3 regions of the Priestia aryabhattai genome follow, and region 1 is predicted to be linked to each of the others. Evidence: riboswitches for the same ligand, from Rfam matches in the RefSeq annotation. Region 1 holds a riboswitch; each other region holds the start of a gene.
What was found. Region 1 has a riboswitch for S-adenosylmethionine ahead of M3225_RS01795 (hypothetical protein). Riboswitches for the same ligand answer to the same signal wherever they lie in the genome.

Region 2: another riboswitch for S-adenosylmethionine. It lies ahead of M3225_RS15835 (bifunctional homocysteine S-methyltransferase/methylenetetrahydrofolate reductase); the one in region 1 lies ahead of M3225_RS01795 (hypothetical protein).
Region 3: another riboswitch for S-adenosylmethionine. It lies ahead of M3225_RS01025 (sulfite oxidase-like oxidoreductase); the one in region 1 lies ahead of M3225_RS01795 (hypothetical protein).

What each region holds. Positions count from the first base shown of each region.
Region 1 covers NZ_JAMBOQ010000001.1:342,680-350,089, forward strand. The annotation lists gene alaP (alanine permease AlaP) at 22-1,425, opposite strand; gene M3225_RS01790 (DUF1540 domain-containing protein) at 1,728-1,886, opposite strand; gene M3225_RS01795 (hypothetical protein) at 1,986-2,324, opposite strand; SAM riboswitch class I at 2,394-2,495, opposite strand; gene M3225_RS01800 (hypothetical protein) at 2,616-2,912, shown strand; gene M3225_RS01805 (GNAT family N-acetyltransferase) at 2,925-3,371, opposite strand; gene M3225_RS01810 (hypothetical protein) at 3,451-3,891, opposite strand; gene M3225_RS01815 (glycosyltransferase family 2 protein) at 4,000-4,989, opposite strand; gene M3225_RS01820 (DUF6044 family protein) at 5,002-6,687, opposite strand; gene M3225_RS01825 (GtrA family protein) at 6,725-7,147, opposite strand; gene M3225_RS01830 (metallophosphoesterase) at 7,306-7,410, opposite strand, start outside.
Region 2 covers NZ_JAMBOQ010000003.1:536,716-544,125, reverse strand. The annotation lists gene M3225_RS15840 (YkvI family membrane protein) at 92-1,126, opposite strand; SAM riboswitch class I at 1,471-1,577, shown strand; gene M3225_RS15835 (bifunctional homocysteine S-methyltransferase/methylenetetrahydrofolate reductase) at 1,685-3,523, shown strand; gene metH (methionine synthase) at 3,524-6,967, shown strand; gene M3225_RS15825 (HAD family hydrolase) at 7,168-7,410, shown strand, end outside.
Region 3 covers NZ_JAMBOQ010000001.1:199,337-206,746, reverse strand. The annotation lists gene M3225_RS01050 (cyclase family protein) at 1-55, shown strand, start outside; gene M3225_RS01045 (hypothetical protein) at 52-294, shown strand; gene M3225_RS01040 (GNAT family N-acetyltransferase) at 263-898, shown strand; gene M3225_RS01035 (YjgB family protein) at 926-1,504, opposite strand; gene M3225_RS01030 (hypothetical protein) at 1,937-2,305, shown strand; SAM riboswitch class I at 2,451-2,557, shown strand; gene M3225_RS01025 (sulfite oxidase-like oxidoreductase) at 2,634-3,296, shown strand; gene M3225_RS01020 (MogA/MoaB family molybdenum cofactor biosynthesis protein) at 3,330-3,842, opposite strand; gene moaC (cyclic pyranopterin monophosphate synthase MoaC) at 3,855-4,343, opposite strand; gene M3225_RS01010 (molybdopterin molybdotransferase MoeA) at 4,458-5,723, shown strand; gene M3225_RS01005 (WGxxGxxG family protein) at 6,161-6,412, shown strand; gene M3225_RS01000 (hypothetical protein) at 6,781-7,020, shown strand.

The DNA.
Region 1 (7,410 bases):
CCAAGAAAGAGGCCTCTTCATTTATTTCACTAGCTTTTGCTCAGTTGCAGCTGAACCTTGACTTCGTTTATGGAATCCTTTTGCGTAATACGCGATAATAAGACCGATAAACCATAATGGTCCGATGACAACTGCAATTCTTGTATCTGGATTATACGCCATGAGAACAACAACAAGCGCTAAGAACGCAAGTGATACATAAGATGTTAATGGAAATAAAGGCATTTTATATTTTAACTTTGCCTCTTCACCCTTTTTTAACGTTTTGCGATACTTAATTTGAGAAAGCAAAATAATTCCCCACGTCCAAATTGCACCGAATGTTGCAATGCTTGTTACCCACGTAAATACTTTGGCAGGCACAATATAGTTTAACGCTACTCCGACTAATAGCGCACCCGCTGATGCTAAAACAGCCTTTCCTGGTACGCCGCCTTTTGTAAGCTGACTGTATCCTTTTGGCGCTTCGCCGTGTTCTGCTAAGTTGAACAGCATACGGCCTGTACTGAAAATACCGCTGTTACAAGAAGAAAGAGCTGCTGTTAGCACCACAAAGTTAATGATACCAGCCGCCGATGGAATGCCGATTTTTTCAAATGTTAATACAAACGGACTTCCCTGTGAACCAATTTCTTGCCACGGATAAATCGACATAATGACAAATAATGCACCGACGTAGAAAATAAGAATACGCCAAAAGACAGAATCAATTGCTCTTGCTAGAGATTTTTCCGGATTTTTCACTTCTCCCGCGGTAACGCCAATCATTTCAATTCCTAAATACGCAAACATTACCATTTGCAACGACAGCAAAATACCTTTGAATCCGTTCGGGAAAAGTCCTCCGTTGTCCCATAAATTTTTGATACCGGTCGCAACGCCGCCGTTACCGATTCCAAACACAATCATCAATACGCCAACGGCAATCATTAACACAATCGCTAAAATTTTAATAAGTGCAAACCAAAATTCCAGTTCACCATATGCTTTAACAGCTAAGAAGTTAACGGTTGTCATGATGACAAGCGCTGATAACGCCCAAATCCAGTTTGGTACATCCGGATACCAATACCCCATATAAATACCAACGGCTGTAATTTCAGCCATACATGTAACAACCCATAGAAACCAGTAATTCCATCCTGTTAAATAACCAGCGAGCGGCCCTAAATAGTCACGCGCGTACTTACTAAATGAACCTGCAACAGGTTTTTGAATCGCCATTTCTCCAAGTGCTCTCATAATAAAAAACATAATCATTCCGCTAAATCCGTACGCCAATAATATTCCCGGCCCTGCTAATTTAATAGCAGATGCAGACCCAAGAAACAGTCCTACCCCTATGGCTGCTCCTAAGGACATCAGCGTCACATGTCTTTCTTCTAACCCGCGTTTCAATTCTTTTTCCTGAGTTTTCCCCTGCATAAACGTCTCCCCTTTTTCCAATCTGTCAAAACGAGATGAACACAACCTTTTTGTTAGCGCTTTCATATAAGTTCGTGCTAAAAGACAGGCTGTATATTTGTATTCTATCACCTTTCTCTCACTTTTCTTTTGTCGAAAAACAAAAAAAATATCGTATCATTTTGTTTAAACGCACAATTAAGCGTTCGCACTGCTTTTTTAATATGTATTTATTATTGCGCCTAAGTAATAGCATTTTAAAAAAATAGAAAAACGCCGACTCAACTCCGTCAGCGCATCGTTCATTTTATGAAAACTAGCATTTATCTCGCCGGTTCAAAAGTTTTACAGCCAGGTTCTTCCGTGTCAGAAACATGGTGACTACTTTCAGGACTCACAACGTAAATGGACTCTGCACTGCATTTATTTCCGGATTTCCAATACATACACTCATTCACTTCACATAATACACCTTGGGCCACTGTTATCCCTCCTTTGCTTGTCTTATCTATTTACTACCCGAAATATAATACTTCTAACATTTTCACGCAAAAAACCGCTTGTTTATCAAGCGGATCTTTTTATTGCGTGTGTTTAACATACTGTTTTTTAGCTAAATATAACTCACGACTCAGCGTGATCCGTCGTTCTCTCAAGTGCCTTAATTTAGCCTGAAATCGTTCGTTAGTTGGCTCTTCTTGAATTAAGCGATACGTAAAAGAAATATCTTCATTTAACTGTTTAAAATCTTCCCATATCTCTTGAACTAGTGCGGATTGTTTTTCTTCAAATGAACAATTTTGCTGCGTTTTTAGCGCGGCTAAAATTTCATGCTGCCACGTTTCGTCTTTTATTTCTTTTGCTAATAAGTATAAGTCTAAATAATCATCAATGCTTAACGCCGTTTGTCTATTGTTCAATGTCCTCACCTTTTCTATACAAAATGTTTCTTCGTAAGAAGAGGATTTTATCATAGAAAAAGGTTCCTCTTCTTATCTGTCAGAGCTAGGCTATGCTGGAATTAGCACCATTCAATAATTGTGGTTGCTGAGGCTTCAAAGGGCCAGTCCCTCCACCTCTCTAGATAAGAATATTTCGTTTTGGATTATTTCTGACTATTCTAATATGTTTTATAGGTTACGTCAATACTTTTTCAATAAAAAGAAAAAAGAAGTAAAATATGGTATGCTTTCATAAAGGATGGTGAGCACATGAAACGATACATGTTATCTGCTTTTTCGGGAAGCTTGCTGTTGCTTCTCAGCATTGCCTTTTCATCTACTTTCCATATTGCAATTGTCAAAACAACTGGAAGCATCGGAGGGATTATTTTAGCAGCGGCGGCTTTGGTTATGAATGCGCTTGAAGATCCCCCCTCCTCAAATAATACAGGTGGAGGTGCTGTTGAAGTACTAGATAAAGGCGCCGTTTGGGCTACTTATTTACTTTTACTTTCATTACCAAACCTCATCGCATGTATAACATCTTATGTTTTATGGACTCGCTGACATTCACCAACATTACGGACGTTTTACCACCTGCAGGCTCATTGATATTTGCTTTTCTACAAATCCAAGTTCACGATACACATGCTGTGCAAAATTCCCGGCATGGACGCTTAGTCTGATTTCACGGTACCCTTTGGCAGACAATTCATTGATCGCTTTTCGCATTAACGGCTTGGCTAGACCTTGCCCGCGGTATTCGGATAAAATATATAATTCGTAGATAAAGCCAATTTCTTCTTTTGAAAAGAAGTCGGCAGATGGCCCGGCAAGAACCCAGCCTGCGAGTTTATTTTCTTGTCTCGAGACTAAATAATAACATCCTTTTTCAAGTGCGCTATCAATTAGTTCATTTACGCGTTCAGTTGGCGGATGAAACTGCTTCATTGTTCCTTCAAACAGTGCATCAGCAGATTTCGTCCGAATTTCTTGTATTTCTTCTTCAGTAGCTTTCACAATCATTACGATCTCTCCTTTCGTTTTGCTTTTCCACATGCACAGGTGAATTCCTGCAAAAAAGTCTTCGCCTAAGCGAAGACTTTTATTTAAATTCAAAATGCTCTTGGTGATTGCCTTGTTCATCCGTCCAGTTAATCACGATGTCTAAACTTGCAGCTTTTCCAGGAACAGCAAAATTGGCATAGCGAAAACGCTGACCGCTTTTGCTTAAGTTAGACCTTTCAATAGGAGAAAACAAGCTGTATTTCGCCTTATTTTTTCCTTCGTGTCGAAAAGCTTGGACCTGTACCCGCTCTACATCTTTTCCAATGTTTTCAACGATTAACCCATATGTATGATAGACGTTATTTTTCCATTTTAGCTGATTATCTCCTGCCATACTCGCTTTTGTCAGTTCAACTGACCATTGTTCAGATGCTCTCTTCATTGGAAGCTTTTCAATAGAAAGAGCGCTAACATGAATGGTTGCAAAAGCAAGCCAAACAAAACAAAAAGTGCTGACTGTATAAATTAGTCTTTTCATAGATTTTGATCTCCTTAGAAATTTTAGTAGTAGCATCTCCTATTACCCTAAAAATTATGATATACGTTTTAACACAAAAAGCCTCTCCATTCAGGAGAAGCTTCTTAGTTAATGCATAAGCAAATCTTTTTGTTTGTCTAATGAGTGTTTCGTATATAAATCTCTTTCAATCGCATATTTAGGACGCTGTTTCACTTCGTTGAAAATCTTGCCAATGTATTCTCCGACAAGCCCTATCCCCATTAGCTGCAGGCCGCCTACAAGCCAAATCGATAAAATAAGAGACGTCCAGCCAATTTGTGTATGATCTAAATATTTTTGAATCAGCGCATAAATACCAAACGCAATACTAAAGAGAAAAGAAGCTCCTCCAAGCAGCGTTAATAATCGTATAGGCGCTACGCTAAAAGATGTAATCCCGTCAAATGCGAAAGCAAGCATTTTCTTTAGCGGATATTTTGATTCGCCCGCCGTCCGTTCTTTGCGGTCATATGTGACTTCCGTGGAGCGAAATCCTACTAATGGTACAAGGCCTCGTAAAAAGACATTTCCTTCTTTGTATTTCATGAGTTCACCAAGAGCACGTTTGCTCATGAGACGAAAATCCGCGTGATTTTGAACGAGCTGAATTCCTAGCTTATTCATAAAACGGTAAAATCCTACTGCCGTGGTTCGTTTAAAAAATGTATCGGTTTCTCTGCTGTCTCGAACACCATATACGACTTCATACCCGAGCCAATATTTTTCCACAAAAGTACGAATGACGTTGATATCATCTTGCAAATCTGCGTCAATGGAAATGACGCAGTCAGATTGTTTGTAAGCTGCTTCTAGTCCTGCCAGCAAAGCATTTTGATGTCCTACATTTCGCGCTAGCTTTAACCCTTTTACAAATAAATTACTGCAGCTTTCTTTTTCAATAAGCGACCACGTGCTGTCTTTACTTCCATCGTCCACAAATAAAATTGTACTTTCACCTGATACAAGACGTTCATCTATCAGTTCTTTTACTACAGTAGTTAATTGAAAAGACGTCTCGTTTAATACTTCTTCTTCGTTGTAGCATGGAACAACAATCGTTAAAATAGGTCTGTTCATTTTATTACCCCCTTACTTTGCTTCATATACATACACTTTCCAAGCGGACTGTTTATCGTTAAATGCTTTTAAAAAGTGCAAACCGTCACTTTCAGCATTTTCGATTGGCACAGCTGAAAAGATATAGCGACCGCCCATTTTTTTAAATTGATTGATATTAAGCTGTAAATGACGGATATTTTTTGTTGAGTCTTTACGGTAATCATATTTTTTCCCTAGCTCGCTAACAAACACATAGCAGCGGTTGCCCCAGTGATCATAGTAGCTTTCTAACTTTTTATTTTTATCAAGCTCTTTGGCAATGATTTTGCGAAACTCATGTTTATACGTTAAGGGATAGAAGTTGTTATACGTATCTAGCGTATAAAAGCCGTTATACTGAGCAATTGATGGATGAAGCCCAATGCTTGCTACCCGATAAGATGATTTAGGTTTTCCAATATATCTGCTTATTTCATCGAATTGATGAACAGCATAAAATCCTTTAAACGACGGTTCGTGATTGTAGCGATAATAAAGTTCAGGGTTCGCTATAAATAACACAAGCAGCTGTAAAATCAAACACACCCACACAAACTTCTTCCACGTCTTGCCCCGCTTCCATAAAACATAGCCGCCAACTGCAAACATCAAATAAATAATGAGCGGGCGTAAAAAATGAAATCTAGCAAAGTTGAACGTATTTAAAAGCTGAAATTTTTCTTTTAGCAGCTCCCATCCTTTATAAAACCAAAACGCATACCAAATCGACAGTAGTAGATTAAGAATAAATAACTGCAAAAACGTTTTTTCAAGCTTTCCCTTGCGATTCCGAGCAACAATCCACAGCACGACAAAAGAAAGCGGTAAAAGCACAAAGGTATGAAGCGTCATTACATGCGTATGCCCAAGCGTATAGTTCTTCAAAGCAAGGCGAACGGAATGTCCAAAGCTTAGAGTAGAGCTTAAAAATTCATTTCGACTCGTCGGGTCTTCCGGAAATAAAAGAGAATCAACAAGCCGGTATTCAATGAGCAGAAAGACAGCGGTCATCGCTGCAATACTGCTTAAAAAAGGAATATTCCACGCTCGTTTTTTTACTGCATCTCTTAGCCATAGCAGCCCCATCGCCGCTAAAAAGAAGAAAAATCCTAGCACAAAACTCGCGTAAAACGGAAGCAGCAAAAGTGTAAGCCATTCCTTCCACGTTCCTTCGCGGTTTCGAATGGTTAAAAACGCCCACAGCGCCAGTGGCTGTCCTAATGTACTCAGCATGCCCGAAGGCCAAAAAGGAGTAAGTGCAAAAGCAAGTGATACAAGCACTCGAATCGCATAAGCATCTTCGCTTGTGATAAAATGCTTTTTTAATAATAAATACATTCCAATTAAAGCAAATACGCGCGTGATCGTTTGGCTGAGGCTGTACGCAAGCATGCTAGGAAATAAGCCATATAGCCACTGAATACCGCTAAATTCTGTTCCAAACGTATTTCTTGGCAATCCATTAATAATTTGAGGTAATACGGCATGACTAGACCCAAACAGCTCTCCGCTTTGATGCAGAACTTTATACCACGTAATATTTGAATCTAAATTATCGTGCACGCGTATATGTGAATTTTCCCCGAGCAAAAACATGGGGGATACGTACGCAACCAGCAAAAGGAAAGCAATAATAAGCAATGTTTTTTCTTTATTCATAGCTGTTTCTTTCTTCATCTGTTAACACCTATTTCCATTTCATAATTGCTAAAAGCTAATCGTGTATGACGACTGCTTCTTTTTTTTCGTTGAACACAACATATTTTTGACCCGTATAATTTAAAAGCGTATACAGACCTGTTCCAATTAATATACCGACGTCTTTTTTGAACGGGCGCACAGTAGCAGGGAGTTGATGCAATAACCAGCTGGAGAACTGCAGTCCGATATAGTAAGACAAACCGTAGCAAACGCCAATAACTAAAATAAAACGCAGTATGCTTTTAGATAAATGAACTCCGCTTTTAAATGTAAATATTCGATTTAAAACGTAGCTGACTACTGCCCCCGCTGCGTTGCCGACAAACGTTGCTGCCCAGTAATGATGAAAGATATGAAGCAGCACATACATAATGGAGAGGCCTACTCCTGTATTAATCAGCCCTACTACTAAAAAACGTCCAAAAGATCCTTTCATACAAACTCCTTTTGATTTTAATACTTTCATGAAGATTACATATTATGACTTTAAATACAGTTTTAGTGTAACAACTCCACTTAAAAATCTAATGAAAATAACATTAAAAACAGATGAAAAAAAGCTAAAAGAATCAATAAAAATCAGGATTCTTTTAGCTATTTAGTAGAGCCTTCAATGATTAATTTTTGATCACTTTGATTGTCAAACGCATCCACTGCTGCTACTTCTATTTGATACGCAGTATGAGGCTGCAGACCTGA
Region 2 (7,410 bases), on a different contig from region 1:
GTCTTATTTGTTTTACATTATAGCAAAGTAAAATCGACTTGTCACATCATTTAACTTCGTTTTTTCACATCTGCTCTTTAAAATCCAACTATTAGCTTATTTTTTCTTTTTTAATACATAACATCCATACAAAAGCTAGTCCAATATAGCCAAATATCGGATACAAAAACTCAAGAAGTTGGGCATATCCGAATTGCCCAATAATAAAGCAAGCCAAGATAATAAACACAAAAGCTTGTTTATCATTCAGGGGAAGAAATGACTGAAGCTGCTTAGCGATTCCAAATACATTTCCAATCAATGTAGTAAAAATCTCACCTAACACAACTACAGTAAATAAAACATTCACCCAAGCTGAGATATTCTTAACAACGGCACTCATAGGAATATCGAGTTGAAATGAATAAGGCAAATTGGAAAGTGCAAGATGAGTAGAAACAAGCATAAACGTAAGTACACATCCTCCTATTACGGCCCCTTTTTTAATCACGCTCCTATCCTTTACGGAGCTTCCTAATGGAACCAAAACGGCCTGAGCCAAAGCAAGATTTAGGGAAATATATAAAAAGGGACTAACCGCCCACTTCCACTGTGTCACGAGCGTTAAATCTGGCTTCGTTTGAATCAGTGAGAAATAGCTGATATTTGGCACAAAGATGATAAAAGCAAATGAAAGCATCATCGGCACAACAAGAGAATTAACCATTAAAATACCGTTAATCCCTCTTGCGATAAATACATAAGTTAAAACAATTGTAAAAATCATTCCAACAGGAGGCCACAGCCCGAACTGCTCTTTTCCTATTGCCCCCGTACTCGCTAGCATGACTGAAGTTACTCCAAATAAAATGACAATCATTACACCGTTTACCACTTTTCCAAGCACATCACCAAATAAATATGTATTAAGCTGCTGATAAGAAGAAGCCCCAATTGAGTGCGAAAGCAGCATCATTTTCGAACCAAGCCAAATAAAAAACAAGCCGCTGACTAAAATTCCGACCATTCCAAGTTCCCCGTATTGTGTAAAAAATTGCACGATTTCCTTGCCTGTTGCAAAACCGGCTCCTACAACGGTGCCTACATACGTAGCAGCAACCTGCAGTGTGAGTTTCCACCTTTTCATGCCCATCACCCTTCTACCCTTCATAGTTCACTATATGTAGAAACTATAAAAAAAAGACGAGCCTTTTTACGTGTGAATTTACACATATCCTAGCGCTTTTCCCTTTTCGTTTATTTTTTATTTCGCATTTTCTTTTTGTTTTTCTCACAAAAAACCTCTTAACCCTTAACATAACAGTCATTTTCAAACAAAATATACGGATATTTTCCCTTTAGCTTTTAGATTCCCCTCAATATTTGCTGGAAATTCACAATTTACTGTTGTATAATTTCTAAAAATCAGATAAATTATTAAATAAGTATTCTTTCTATTAAAAAAAATATGTTTCAATTATATACAATTGATTCTTATCATGAGAGGTGGAGGGACTGGCCCTTTGAAACCTCAGCAACCAGTCGTTAGAGACATGGTGCTAAATCCAGCAAGCAATTTATTGCTTGGAAGATAAGAAGGCGAAAAAAGTCTTCTTCTTAAGAAGACTTTTTCTATTTTATCGGCATATTGCATAAAACGAATCACTCGTGAAATAGAAGCGGAACAATTTAAGGAGGTTTTGACATGGGGTTACTTGAAGATTTAAAGTCTAAAATTTTAATTGGGGATGGTGCCACTGGTACCCTCCTTTACTCACACGGTATTGACAGCTGCTTTGAAGAACTAAACATCACCAAACCAGAAGAGGTTTCTCGTATTCACAGAGCCTATGTAGAAGCAGGTGCAAACGTTATTCAAACGAACACTTACGCTGCTAATTATCAAAAACTTGCTCGTTATGGATTAGAAGATTCGGTCAAAGACATCAATGTTGCCGGTGTAAAGTTGGCGAAACAAGCTGTAAAAGACCAGGCTTACGTTGTTGGTACACTCGGCGGAATTCGTTCTTTCCAAAAAAACGCTATTAGTTTAGAAGAGGTTAAGCGAAGCATTCGCGAACAAATGTTTTGGCTTTTAAATGAAGGCGTGGATGGCCTTTTATTTGAAACATACTATGATTTCGAAGAATTAAAGACCGTTCTTACACTGGCAAGAAAAGAAACGGATAAGCCTATTATTACCCACGTTTCCCTGCATGATATTGGCGTATTACAAGATGGCCGTCCTTTAGCAGATGCGTTAAAAGAATTAGAAGACTTAGGAGCAGATGTCGTAGGACTCAACTGCCGCTTGGGTCCTTATCATATGATTCGGTCTCTTGAAGAAGTACCGCTTCCTGATCGTGCTTTCTTATCTGCTTACCCTAACGCCAGCCTTCCGGCGTATGTGGAAGGAAAATTGGAATATGAAACGAATGAAGACTACTTTGTAGAAAGCGCGCGTTTATTCCGTGAACAAGGTGTTCGCTTAATTGGAGGATGCTGCGGTACAACACCAGCTCACGTACGTGCGATGTCGTCTGCCTTAAAAGACCAGCCTCCGATTACAAGTAAAGTGGTTAAAATGAGACCAGCCGTTACGGTTCAAGAGCGTGAACAGCAGGATAAACCTCATATGCATGAAATTGTGAAGAAGCGCCGCTCGGTTATCGTCGAGCTAGATCCACCTAAACAGCTTGGTCCGACGAAATTTTTAGAAGGCGCAAAAGCACTTGATAAAGTTGGCGTAGATGCTATTACATTAGCTGATAATTCTCTTGCCTCACCTCGCATCAGCAACTTGGCAATGGCAACATTGATGCAGCAAGAAACAAAGGCCCGACCGCTTATTCATATTACATGTCGCGACCGAAATTTAATTGGACTTCAATCTCATTTAATGGGACTTCATACATTAGGAATGAATCAAGTACTTGCGATTACCGGTGATCCGTCAAAAGTTGGCGATTTCCCTGGCGCCACTTCGGTCTACGATTTATCTTCATTTGACTTGATTAGTTTAATCGCTCAGTTTAATGAAGGACTATCTTATTCCGGCAAACCGCTTGGTCAAAAAACCAATTTTTCCATCGCAGCTGCCTTTAACCCAAATGTGCGTCACTTAGACCGAGCAGTTCAGCGTTTGGAAAAGAAAATCGACTGCGGGGCTCATTATTTCATTACTCAGCCTCTCTATTCAACCAAGCAAATTGAAGAAGTATATGAAGCAACCAAACATTTAACAACACCGGTATACATCGGGATCATGCCGTTAACAAGCGCAAGAAATGCTCGATTTATTCACCATGAAGTACCTGGAATTAAATTATCAGAAGATATTCTAGAGCGAATGGACGCAACAGGAAATGACCGGATTCGCGGTGAAGTCGAAGGTCTTGCAATTGCAAAACACTTAATTGATACAGCATATGAGCTATTTGACGGTATTTACTTAATTACGCCGTTTATGCGTTATGAAATGACCGAAATTCTAACACGCTATATTCATGACAAGCAACTCGTTACATCAGAAAGGAAGATATAAATGAGCTCACTTATCGAACAACAACTAAAGAAGCGAATACTCGTCATCGATGGAGCAATGGGAACGATGATTCAAGATGCTGATTTAACCGCTGAAGATTTTGGCGGCGAAGAATATGAAGGTTGCAACGAATATTTGACTCGAACGGCGCCTCATGTGATTCAGCGCATTCATGAAGAGTACTTTGCAGCAGGTGCTGATATTATTGAAACCAATACGTTTGGCTCAACATCTACCGTACTTGATGAATACGATTTAGGGCACCTAGCGTATGAATTGAATATCGAAGCTGTGAAGCTTGCTTGTGCAGCCCGCGATAAATATTCAACTCCCGAATGGCCTAGGTTCGTAGCTGGAGCTATCGGCCCTACAACTAAAACGCTCTCTGTTACCGGAGGTATTACATTCCCTGAGTTAGTAGAATCGTACGAAGAGCAAGTTCGGGGTTTGTTAGACGGCGGAGTTGACTTACTTCTAGTCGAAACATGTCAAGACATGCTGAACGTAAAAGCTGCGTTTTTAGGCATTACAGCTGCGTTTGAAAAACTGAAAACAGAAGTTCCAATTATGATTTCAGGAACGATTGAGCCAATGGGAACAACTTTGGCTGGTCAAGATATCGAATCTTTTTATTTATCATTGGAGCATATGAAGCCTCTTTCAGTCGGACTTAACTGCGCAACAGGTCCTGAATTTATGACGGATCATATTCGCTCTCTTTCAGACCTAGCCACTTCAGCTGTTAGCTGTTATCCAAACGCTGGACTTCCAGATGAAGAAGGTAATTATCACGAATCCCCTGAGCTGCTGGCTCAAAAAATTAAGGGGTTTGCTGATAAAGGCTGGCTAAACTTCGTAGGCGGATGTTGTGGTACAACGCCTGCTCATATTAAAGCACTGGCTGAAGCGGTAAAAGAGGTTGCTCCTCGTTCGCTTGATCGCTCCGAGCATAACCATGCTGTAACTGGTATCGAACCACTTGTATATGACGATTCTATGCGCCCTCTTTTTGTGGGAGAACGTACGAATGTAATCGGTTCTCGCAAGTTCAAGCGTCTGATCGCGGAAGGAAAAATTGAAGAAGCATCTGAAATTGCGCGTGCTCAGGTTAAAAATGGTGCTCACGTTATTGATATTTGCTTAGCAGATCCAGACCGTGAAGAAATGGAAGACATGGAGGAATTTATTCAAGAAGTTGTCAAAAAAGTGAAGGTTCCTCTTGTAATCGATTCAACCGACGAGAAGGTTATTGAAAAAGCTTTAACGTACTCACAAGGTAAGGTCATTATTAACTCCATTAACTTAGAAGATGGTGAAGAGCGTTTTGATGCAATCTTACCGCTAGTAAAAAAATTCGGTGCTGCTCTGGTTGTCGGTACAATCGATGAAACAGGCATGGCCGTTACTGCAGAACGAAAAGTAGAGATTGCTAAACGCTCACATGATTTACTTGTTGAAAAACATGGCTTTAATCCAAAAGATATTATTTTTGACCCTCTTGTGTTTCCTGTAGGGACTGGTGATGAACAATATATTGGTTCTGCTGAAGAGACAGTTAAAGGAATTAAAATGATTAAAGAAGCCCTGCCTGATTGCCTGACCATTCTTGGCGTAAGTAACGTGTCATTCGGTCTTCCTCCAGTCGGACGTGAAGTACTAAATGCCGTTTACCTTTATCACTGTACGCAGGCTGGACTCGATTATGCCATTGTTAATACAGAAAAATTAGAGCGCTATGCTTCTATTCCAGAAGCTGAAATTGAGCTTGCTAATGCTTTATTATTTAACACAACTGATGAAACGCTAAGCACGTTTACCAACTTTTATCGTGATAAAAAGAAAGAAGCAAAAGTAGAAATTTCTACGTTAACACTCGAAGAACGATTAGCAATGTATATTGTCGAAGGTACTAAAGAAGGATTGCTTCCTGATTTAGAACAGGCTTTAGCTCAATATGATGATCCGTTAGATATTATTAACGGACCGCTTATGGACGGGATGGCGGAAGTCGGACGTTTGTTTAATGACAACCAGCTGATTGTGGCAGAAGTGCTTCAAAGTGCGGAAGTTATGAAAGCCTCCGTCGCCTTTTTAGAACCTCATATGGAAGCAACTGAAAATGATTCTGGAAAAGGCAAAGTTATTCTTGCGACGGTTAAAGGTGACGTGCACGATATCGGTAAAAACTTAGTAGACATCATTTTAAGCAACAATGGTTTTAAAGTAATTGATTTAGGTATTAAAGTAACGCCGCAGCAGCTGATTGAAGCAGTAAAAGAAGAAAAGCCAGACATCATTGGCTTGTCAGGTCTTCTAGTAAAATCAGCTCAGCAAATGGTTTTGACTGCACAAGATTTAACACAATCAAGCATTGATGTTCCAATTATGGTAGGAGGCGCTGCCCTTTCCCGTAAATTTACTGACTTTAAAATCGCCCCGGAATATGAAGGTGCGGTCCTCTACGCCAAAGATGCGATGGACGGATTAGCGTTAGCAAATAAGCTGCAGAACAAAGAAGAAGTTATTCAGCTTTTAGAAGATTTAAAAACGCGGCAAGAAAAGAAAGTAACGGTTCGAGAACGCCAGCCTCAAACAGCTCAAGCAGCTACGGCTGTTTTAGAAAGATCCGCCATTTCAACGGACGCTCCTGTTTTTGTACCGGCTGATTTAAAGCGGCACGTTGTCAAACACTACGATTTGGCACAGGTTCTTCCCTATATTAACTGGCAGATGCTTTTAGGCCATCACTTAGGGCTAAAAGGAAAAGTGAATAAGCTGCTTGCTGAAAAAGACGAGCGTGCTGTTCAATTAAAAGAAACCGTTGATGACCTGCTCGAACTGGCACTAAAAGAAAACTTAATTAAGCCAGCGGTTATTTATCAGTTCTTCCCTGCTCAAGCAGACGGAAATGATTTAATTATTTATGATCCTGCTGATGAAAAAACAGAAATTGAACGATTTACCTTCCCTCGACAAGCAAAAGGACAGTTCCTGTGCTTATCTGATTTTGCAAAGCCTAAAGAAAAAGAGATGGACTATGTATGTTTCTTCTCTGTAACAGCAGGAACAGGCATTCGCGAACGCGCAGCGAAATTCAAAGAAAACGGCGAGTTTTTAAAGAGTCACGTGTTCCAAGCTCTTGCGCTTGAATTAGCCGAAGGATTAGCAGAACGTGTTCATCAGCAAATTCGTGACCGCTGGGGATTCCCCGATTCGCCTGACTTTACAATGGCGGAGCGTTTCTCAGCCAAATACCAAGGTCAGCGTTTTTCATTCGGATATCCTGCATGTCCAGACCTTGAAGACCAAGCAAAACTGTTTAAATTAATTAAACCTGAAGACATCGGCATTCAGTTAACAGACGGTTTCATGATGGAACCAGAGGCTTCTGTTACAGCCCTTGTTTTTGCACATCCTGAAGCGAAATATTTTAACGTATTGTAAAACATGGCCGCGGTCTTTTAGACTGCGGCTGTTTTTTACAGTGAATAAACAAAAAAATAGTTTATACAAACTTTTTGAATTCACCGCTGGTTTGAGCTTTTTTTATGAGTTTCTTGGGAAACACTGATAGAATAAGGAATGTAATAAATTTGTAAAGCTCTTATCACAGCAGATTTTTTAGGGAAAGGAATTTTCAAGCAATGATTAAGTTATTTGTAAGCGACTTAGATGGCACTCTTTTACACGAAGAAAAATACGTAGAACAGCATAATGCAGACGCACTTAGTGAACTTCAGCGCCAAGGAGTAGAGGTTTGTCTTGCTTCTGGAAGAATGGATACGGAAATTTTAAAAATTTCTACCGATATTAATAATACATTTCATCGTATTAGCCAAAACGGAGGATTTGTGTGGACCAAAGAAAATCAAGAACTTCATGGAAAA
Region 3 (7,410 bases), 140 kb from region 1:
AAAAGGAGCCGGAACGTTTCCAGTAAGAGCATTTGCGGAGGTAGAAAGAAAATGATGCAGTTACGTAGATACAGAGAAGTGCAGGAGTTTAAAAAGGAAGTAGAGCCGCTTTTAATAAAAAATGAAGTTCTTCATAACTTAGCGCTGGGCATTTTACACAGCTTAAATGAAAGCAGCAAACCGAATTTTATGGGCGTTATTTTAAAAGATAGCAGCCGTGCTGCGTTTGTTTTGCTGCAAACGCACCCCTCAGCAAATCATTTTGTCTCAAATCCAACAGCTAACGGATTGTGAACTGAACGAAGTGGCGAAGCTATTACAAGAAATCGAAATACCCGGTTTGGTTGGAGAAAGACAAACGGTTTTATATCTTTCTCAACAACTAGCAGCTCTAAAAAATCAAGAAGTTTCTTTAAAAATCGATCAGCGCATTTATCGGCTAGACAAAGTGAAAAAAACAGCAGACACTGACGGAGTTCTAGTAAAAGCAAGGTTGGAGCACCTTTCGCTAGTAATGGAGTGGATTTGGAGGTTTATGGATATTATTGGAGAGCCTGTATCAAAAGAGCAAGCTGCCAAAACAGGAGAAACTTTTATTGAAGCAGGACAGTTATTTCTATGGGAAGTGAGCGGAAAGTACCTATCCATAGCCAATGCCGCGCGTCCAACAGCGCATAACATCACGATTAACTTTGTGTATACGCCTCGGGAAGAACGTAAAAAAGGCTATGCATCAAGCTGTGTGTCTATGCTTTCTCAGCTCATGCTAGACAGCGTTTTTCAAACAACAAGCTTATACACAGACATTACAAACCCTACGTCTAATAAGATTTACATGGATATTGGCTATGAACACGTAGCTGATTCAGCACTAGTTTTATTTCATGAAAAAAAGTAGCAGACTGTCTGCTACTTTTTCTATTACTTAAGGTTTTGCAACTAAGTTTACGTGATTTAACGTTTTTGCATCATCAAAAATAAATTCAAGATCATAGGCGCCGGCATGATACGTGTACTTCGTTTGAGTAGTACCATCACCTTTTACTTTACTTGTAAAGTTCGGCTGACCTAATTCTTTCTTTAAGTTAGCTTGCGTAATGGATCCTAAATTTGTTTGGCGCTCTACATTTGTACCAAAATAGCGGATTTCGTTAATTACGTTATTTTGGTCATATCCAAATGCATATCCAGGGTGGCCCATTTCCGCATGATAGTAGTCAAAGTTGTTTGATGAACCTTCAGGCGGAGGACCGAACTGATCTCGAACATCTTGACGCAGGCTTTTACCAATTTTTAAGTCTGCTGTTAAGCGTGGCACTTCTCCTTGCACCGCCGCATTATAAATTTCATTAATGTTTTTTACAGCTGTTTGACTGCTTGTTTCTTGGGATGTAGCTGCATGTGCTGGTGTATCAAACTGAGCAACAGGAGCAAATCCAAACGCAGCAATTCCTGTAATGGTTGCAGTAGCTGCTAATTTTGATAATCGTTGTTTCATTTTCATAATCTTTTCCTCCTATATATATCGATTTAGCAACTCCGACCTACCTAAAGAGCAGGTAGGTAGCAGACGCTTAGGTAAACCCTTGGGGGAATAGTCAAGGAGTCTTAGTTGAGTTGGTAACTGATATATATATACTTTAACACGCCTTTTAGAATGTAAACGTCAGGCGAAGTAAAAAGTAAAAAACGATTCATTTATCATAGGTGAAAAGATTGGTTTATATTCCTTTATTATGTAAAAAACGTAATATAGGGAGGATTCTAATTTTTTATAAAAAAGTAAATGAAAAATGTAAGTATGATACAATAACTCAAGTATTTGTTAAAAATATAAAATATATTGTAGCTGTGTATCTAGGACTTGGTGTAAAAACAAGTTTGGGGCAAGCTGTTGTATTAAATAGAAGAAAAAGAATGTAAAGGAGAGAAAGAAGTGTCAAAACGATTTGTACTAACTATCGCCGCTGGAGCATCCATAATAGTCTCCGGCGCGCTGCTGCTATTAAATTGGGAGAAGGTGTTTGGAGACTACCGTCCTATTCAAACAGCGAAAGCCGTAGATAAATTAGAAGTGGGAAGTCAAGATTTAGCAAAGACTACGGATCGAGATGATGCCCTTCACTATATGGTGAAAAAAGGTCATTTAGATGGATATATTAAGCTGATGAATGAAAAAGGCTATGTGCTAAAAGAAAAAGATATTGATCATAATCGACTTGTTTTTAACAATGTACAAGAGAATCAGCAAAGCTACTATAAGCGCTTTGCTAGGAAGTATACCATGATTGAAGGAAAAGAATAAAAGCCTTGACTTGTGTTTTGATAGAAAAAAACCTTATAATCCTATCTGCTTTTAAAGTTTTTTATGTGAAAAAGAAAAATAATATTGACAATTATGACAAAAAGCTTAATACTGACTTTATTGCATAAAACAAATACAATTCGTTTCCTTATCAAGAGAGGTGGAGGGACTGGCCCTGTGAAACCCGGCAACCGCTGTTTATGACAGAATGGTGCCAAATCCTTAAGAGCGTATTGCTCTTAGAGATAAGGAAGAAGCTGAAACGAAGCTCTTCCTTATCTGTTTAAGGAAGGGCTTTTTATGTAGAAAAAACAACGAGGTGATACATTTGAACAAAGCAGACCGTATTAAACGAATGAAAACACCGGAAATCGATCCAAAGTATGAAGGACGAGTGCCTCCGGGGCAAGTAGTGACGGAGCGCTTTCCCATTTTACATGAAGGCGACGTGCCGGAGTATAACTTAGAGGAGTGGACGCTTCGAGTATTCGGATTAGTAAACAAGGAAGTGACCCTTTCATATCAAGATATATTGGACATGCCGCAAACGACGGTAAAATGTGATATTCACTGCGTGACGAGATGGACAAGGTTTGATAATGAATTTACGGGCGTGTTGTTTACAGATTTTTTAAAAGCAATTGGCGTGGAGTTAAAAAGTAAATACATCATGCTGCACGGAGACAATGATTATACGTCAAACATTGAGGTGAAAGATTTACTCAGAGACGATATTCTTCTAGCTCATTCCTTTAACGGAGAGCCGCTTACGGCTAAGCATGGGTATCCGTTAAGATTGATTGTTCCGCATTTGTACTTTTGGAAAAGTGTTAAATGGCTTCGAGGCTTTGAAGCTATTGATGAAAACCATCCTGGCTTTTGGGAGCAAAACGGCTTTCATCTTAGAGGAGATCCGTTTAAAGAAGAGCGTTTTTCTGGAGAAGATTTAGGCATTCCAGAAGATGAGTGGGTACATAAAGACTATGATTAATGAAAATGCCTATGCGTGTGCATAGGCATTTTGTTAACGCTGGCGGTTTAATTCCCACACAACGTGACGAAGTTCGGGCAAAATCAGTTTGGTCATGGCTAGACGAACAGCACCGCTTGATCCCGGTGTAGAAAAAACGGCTTTTTCGTTAATCGTTCCGGCAATTGCTCGGCTCATAATTGCTGCGCTGCCAATGTCTTCAGTGTAGCTCAGCATGCGAAACAGTTCGCCAAATCCAACGATTTCTTTATGAATCAGCGCTTGAACGGCTTCAATCGTGACGTCTCGTTTTGTGATGCCCGTCCCGCCGTTTGTGAGGACAACGTCAATGCTGTCATCACTGCATCCGGCAAGTATGGCTTGTTGAATCGACGTTTGGTCGTCTTTTACAATTTCGTATGAAGCTACTTGCATGTCATGTTCTTTTAGAAGTTCAATCATCAGCGTGCCGCTTTTATCAGTTTCTGTTGTGCGTGTATCTGATACCGTAATGACTTTACAGCGAACGGGCTGAGTTGCTTTGGATTTATGTTCGTGTACGCTCATTTCGTCCCTCCTTTAAGCTTCCGTGCGCTTATAGTCACCGTTTTTGCCGCCTGATTTTTCAAGTAAATACGTTTCGCCGATAATCATCCCTTTATCAATGGCTTTGCACATATCATAGACAGTTAATGCACAGGCAGAAGCGGCGGTTAAAGCTTCCATTTCAACGCCCGTTGAGCCTTCTGTTTTAACAGTTGCTTCTATTAATAAACGGTATTGATCATTGCTTGTGTCCCAGTCAAATGAAAGGTTAACGCCTTTTAATAAAAGAGGGTGACACATCGGAATAATGTCAGACGTGCGCTTTGCAGCCATGATTCCCGCTACTTGTGCGACAGCAAGGACGTCGCCTTTTCCGATTTTATGTTCTACAATGGCTTCGTGAATTTCTTTGTTAACAAGTATGCTTGAACGAGCTGTTGCAACGCGGCGAGTGATAGATTTTTCGCTAATATCGACCATATTGGCACGGCCTTGATCATTAAAATGTGTAAAAGAAGACATCGGTATTTTCATCCTTTTTCAGTAAATTTTGTTGTATGATAGAAATAGTGAGATATGCTATGATTTTACACCATAGCGCAAAAAGTGAACAGACATAAAGGAAGTGAAGAATCTATGTTAGAAAGCAGAACACCTATTTCAATTCCTGAAGCAATTGAAAAAGTTATGACATATAAAAGAAAAGGCAGCATCGAACGCGTATCGATCACCGAAAGCTACGGGCGCTATTTAGGAGAAGATATTATTGCTGATCAAAACGTGCCTCATTTTAATAAATCGCTTTATGACGGCTTTGCGGTTCGAGCACAAGACTGCATAGAAGTATCAAGTGAACATCCTGTGGAGTTCGAAGTGGTAGGTGAAATTGGTGCCGGTTCTGTCTATGAAGAAGAAGTAAAGCCGTTTCAAGCGGTGCGCATTATGACAGGAGCTCAAGTGCCTGCTTCGTGTGATGCGGTTGTGATGCTTGAAGTAACAACGTCGTATAAAAAAGAAGGCAAGACGTATATGGCGTTAAGCCGGCCGGCTTCAAAGTGGGCACACATTGCGTTAAAAGGAGAAGAAACGAAAAAAGGAGACGTGCTGGTTTCAAAAGGAACGCGCATCAATCCGGGCGTCACAGCTTTTTTAGCTACGTTTGGCTATGCGGATGTAGCTGTGGTCAAACAACCGGTTGTTGGGGTGTTAACAACGGGAAGCGAACTGCTTGATGTAAATGAACCGTTAGAACCAGGGAAGATCCGCAATAGTAACTCTTATATGGCACTCGCGCAAATCGTAAGAAGCGGCGGGGTTCCAAAATATTTAGGCAAACTTGAAGATGACTTTGACCGCTGCTATGAAGCGGTAGAAAAAGCGCTTGAAGAAGTGGATATTTTACTGACAACCGGCGGCGTATCCGTTGGGGACTATGATTATTTACCTGCTATTTATGAAAAGCTTGGCGCGAATGTGCTGTTTAACAAAATTGCGATGCGACCGGGAAGCGTCACAACAGTCGCAGAACGAAATGGACAGCTGCTGTTTGGGTTATCAGGAAACCCATCTGCTTGCTATGTTGGGTTTGAACTGTTTGTTCGTCCGATTGTTCGCAGCTTTTTACATTCACCTCTGCCTCATTTACATAAAACAAAAGCGGTATTAAACGGCCGTTTCAAAGAGCCTAATGCATTTACGCGAATGGTGCGAGGAGAGATTTCAGACGAAGGAGGAAAGCTTGCCGTGACGCCGGTTGGCATGGACAAGTCAGGCGCTATTTCGTCTCTAGCTGCTGCGAATGCCTTGATTGTTCTTCCAGGAGGAGAGCATGGGTATGATGAAGGAATAGAAGTAAACGTGCTGCATCTTGAAAAAGAAGGCACGAGCTCGCTTTGGGTATAAAATAGCTATTTTTTATGCAAGAGTTCTAGTCTGAATAGTAATCAAAATGCTGGTAGGTCAACAATGTATACAGTTGTGTATAAATGAGAAAATGAGTAGGCGAACGAGTCCTTGTGTATTAAGGGCTCGCTTTTATGATGTGTTCCGGAAAGAGTGATTATGTTAACTATAAATCATATACAGTCCAAAAATAGAAAAAACTACCTTAGAGTTAGGGAGAAGGTAGTTTTTTCTATGACGTAATTAGGTTTCATGAGTGATGCTTCATTGCATCTTGGGTAGTTTGCTTAATAGATAAGAAATATATTCATACTAATTTTAAAGGCTTCTTTATTTTGGGTATTAGTGAGTAGTTTTAAAAGATATATCTACTTAACGAATAGTAACTAATAACCTTGGGAACTTTATCTATTAACGAAAGGAAAGGAGGGGAAAGTATGCAGAAAAAATGGTCTGTTTTATTATGTACGTTGGCTTTAGCTATGATGACTTTCATCTTACCTGTTAATGCTGAAAATAATAACGTAGATAGAACAAATTATAATGATGACGTAAATACTCGAAATGTCACTACAGCAACTGATGTGGATGATGACAATGATTCACCTTGGGAATTGCTTGGATTATTAGGACTAGCTGGTCTTTTTGGTCTTAAAAGAAGAGATGATCGTGAAGAGAAAGTTCGTTAATATCTATTTTGTATGAGTAGAGATTATCGACTCAACATTCAAAGGCAAGGGAATGCAAATTATAAAAAAAAACTCCTGATACTTGTTCAGGAGTTTTTTCTCTAAGAAGGTTTTAAATTGTGGTATAGAAATTTAAGGAATTCTTTAATAGTTGGTTCTAGTCCTTTTATTTTATTCTTTTATATTAAATATAGTAGTAACAATTCACCGATTAATAACGCTATTGTTGCATTGTATTCTGTTTCAAATGGAACTGAACAAATTATAGACATCACAAAAACAAATGCAGCCGGCTTGTATTAATTTGGAGATATAATCTCTGGAACCTATAGGGTGAAAGCAACAGTACAAGTAGAGGGGTGAAATAAGTGGCAATTAGAGATATCTATTTATTAAAAGAGACCCCTATTTTTGAACTTTCGCCAGGGGAGGAAGTAAATGTTAACCTAACATTGGAGAAAGGTACTCTAGATGAGAAGCTTATCATCTTAATACTTGTTCTCATTCTTAATATTAAATGTGAATATCAGTGTATTAAAAAGTATTATAGACTTAAAATATTTCGACCAGAAAATTTATGTTTTCCTAGAGAAACAAAAAAGTTTTGAGAAACAAAAAAAAGATGAGAAAAAAGTTATCTTATCTATAAAGAAACATGTCTTGTGTGAAAAATCTGTTACTCAGTATTGTAGTTGATAAGATGCTAGTAACAGTTTTTTTTATGTGAAGTAATTATGAATAGTTTTACAAATATCTATAACATTAACAGAATTATATAAATCCTATTTTGTCGAAGTATAATGGATACTTGCTACCTATAACACGCTTTATGTTAACTTCGTTTGTATAAATTATATTTAATAAATGGTAAAATTTATAAATTTTATGTGATTATCTTTTTAAATAATGATAACTTTTTCATTGTAGTAAATATTGATGCCTGACTTGTTAGAACAGGATTATCAAGTTGATTCGAAGCCAATCTTTGAACGATATTA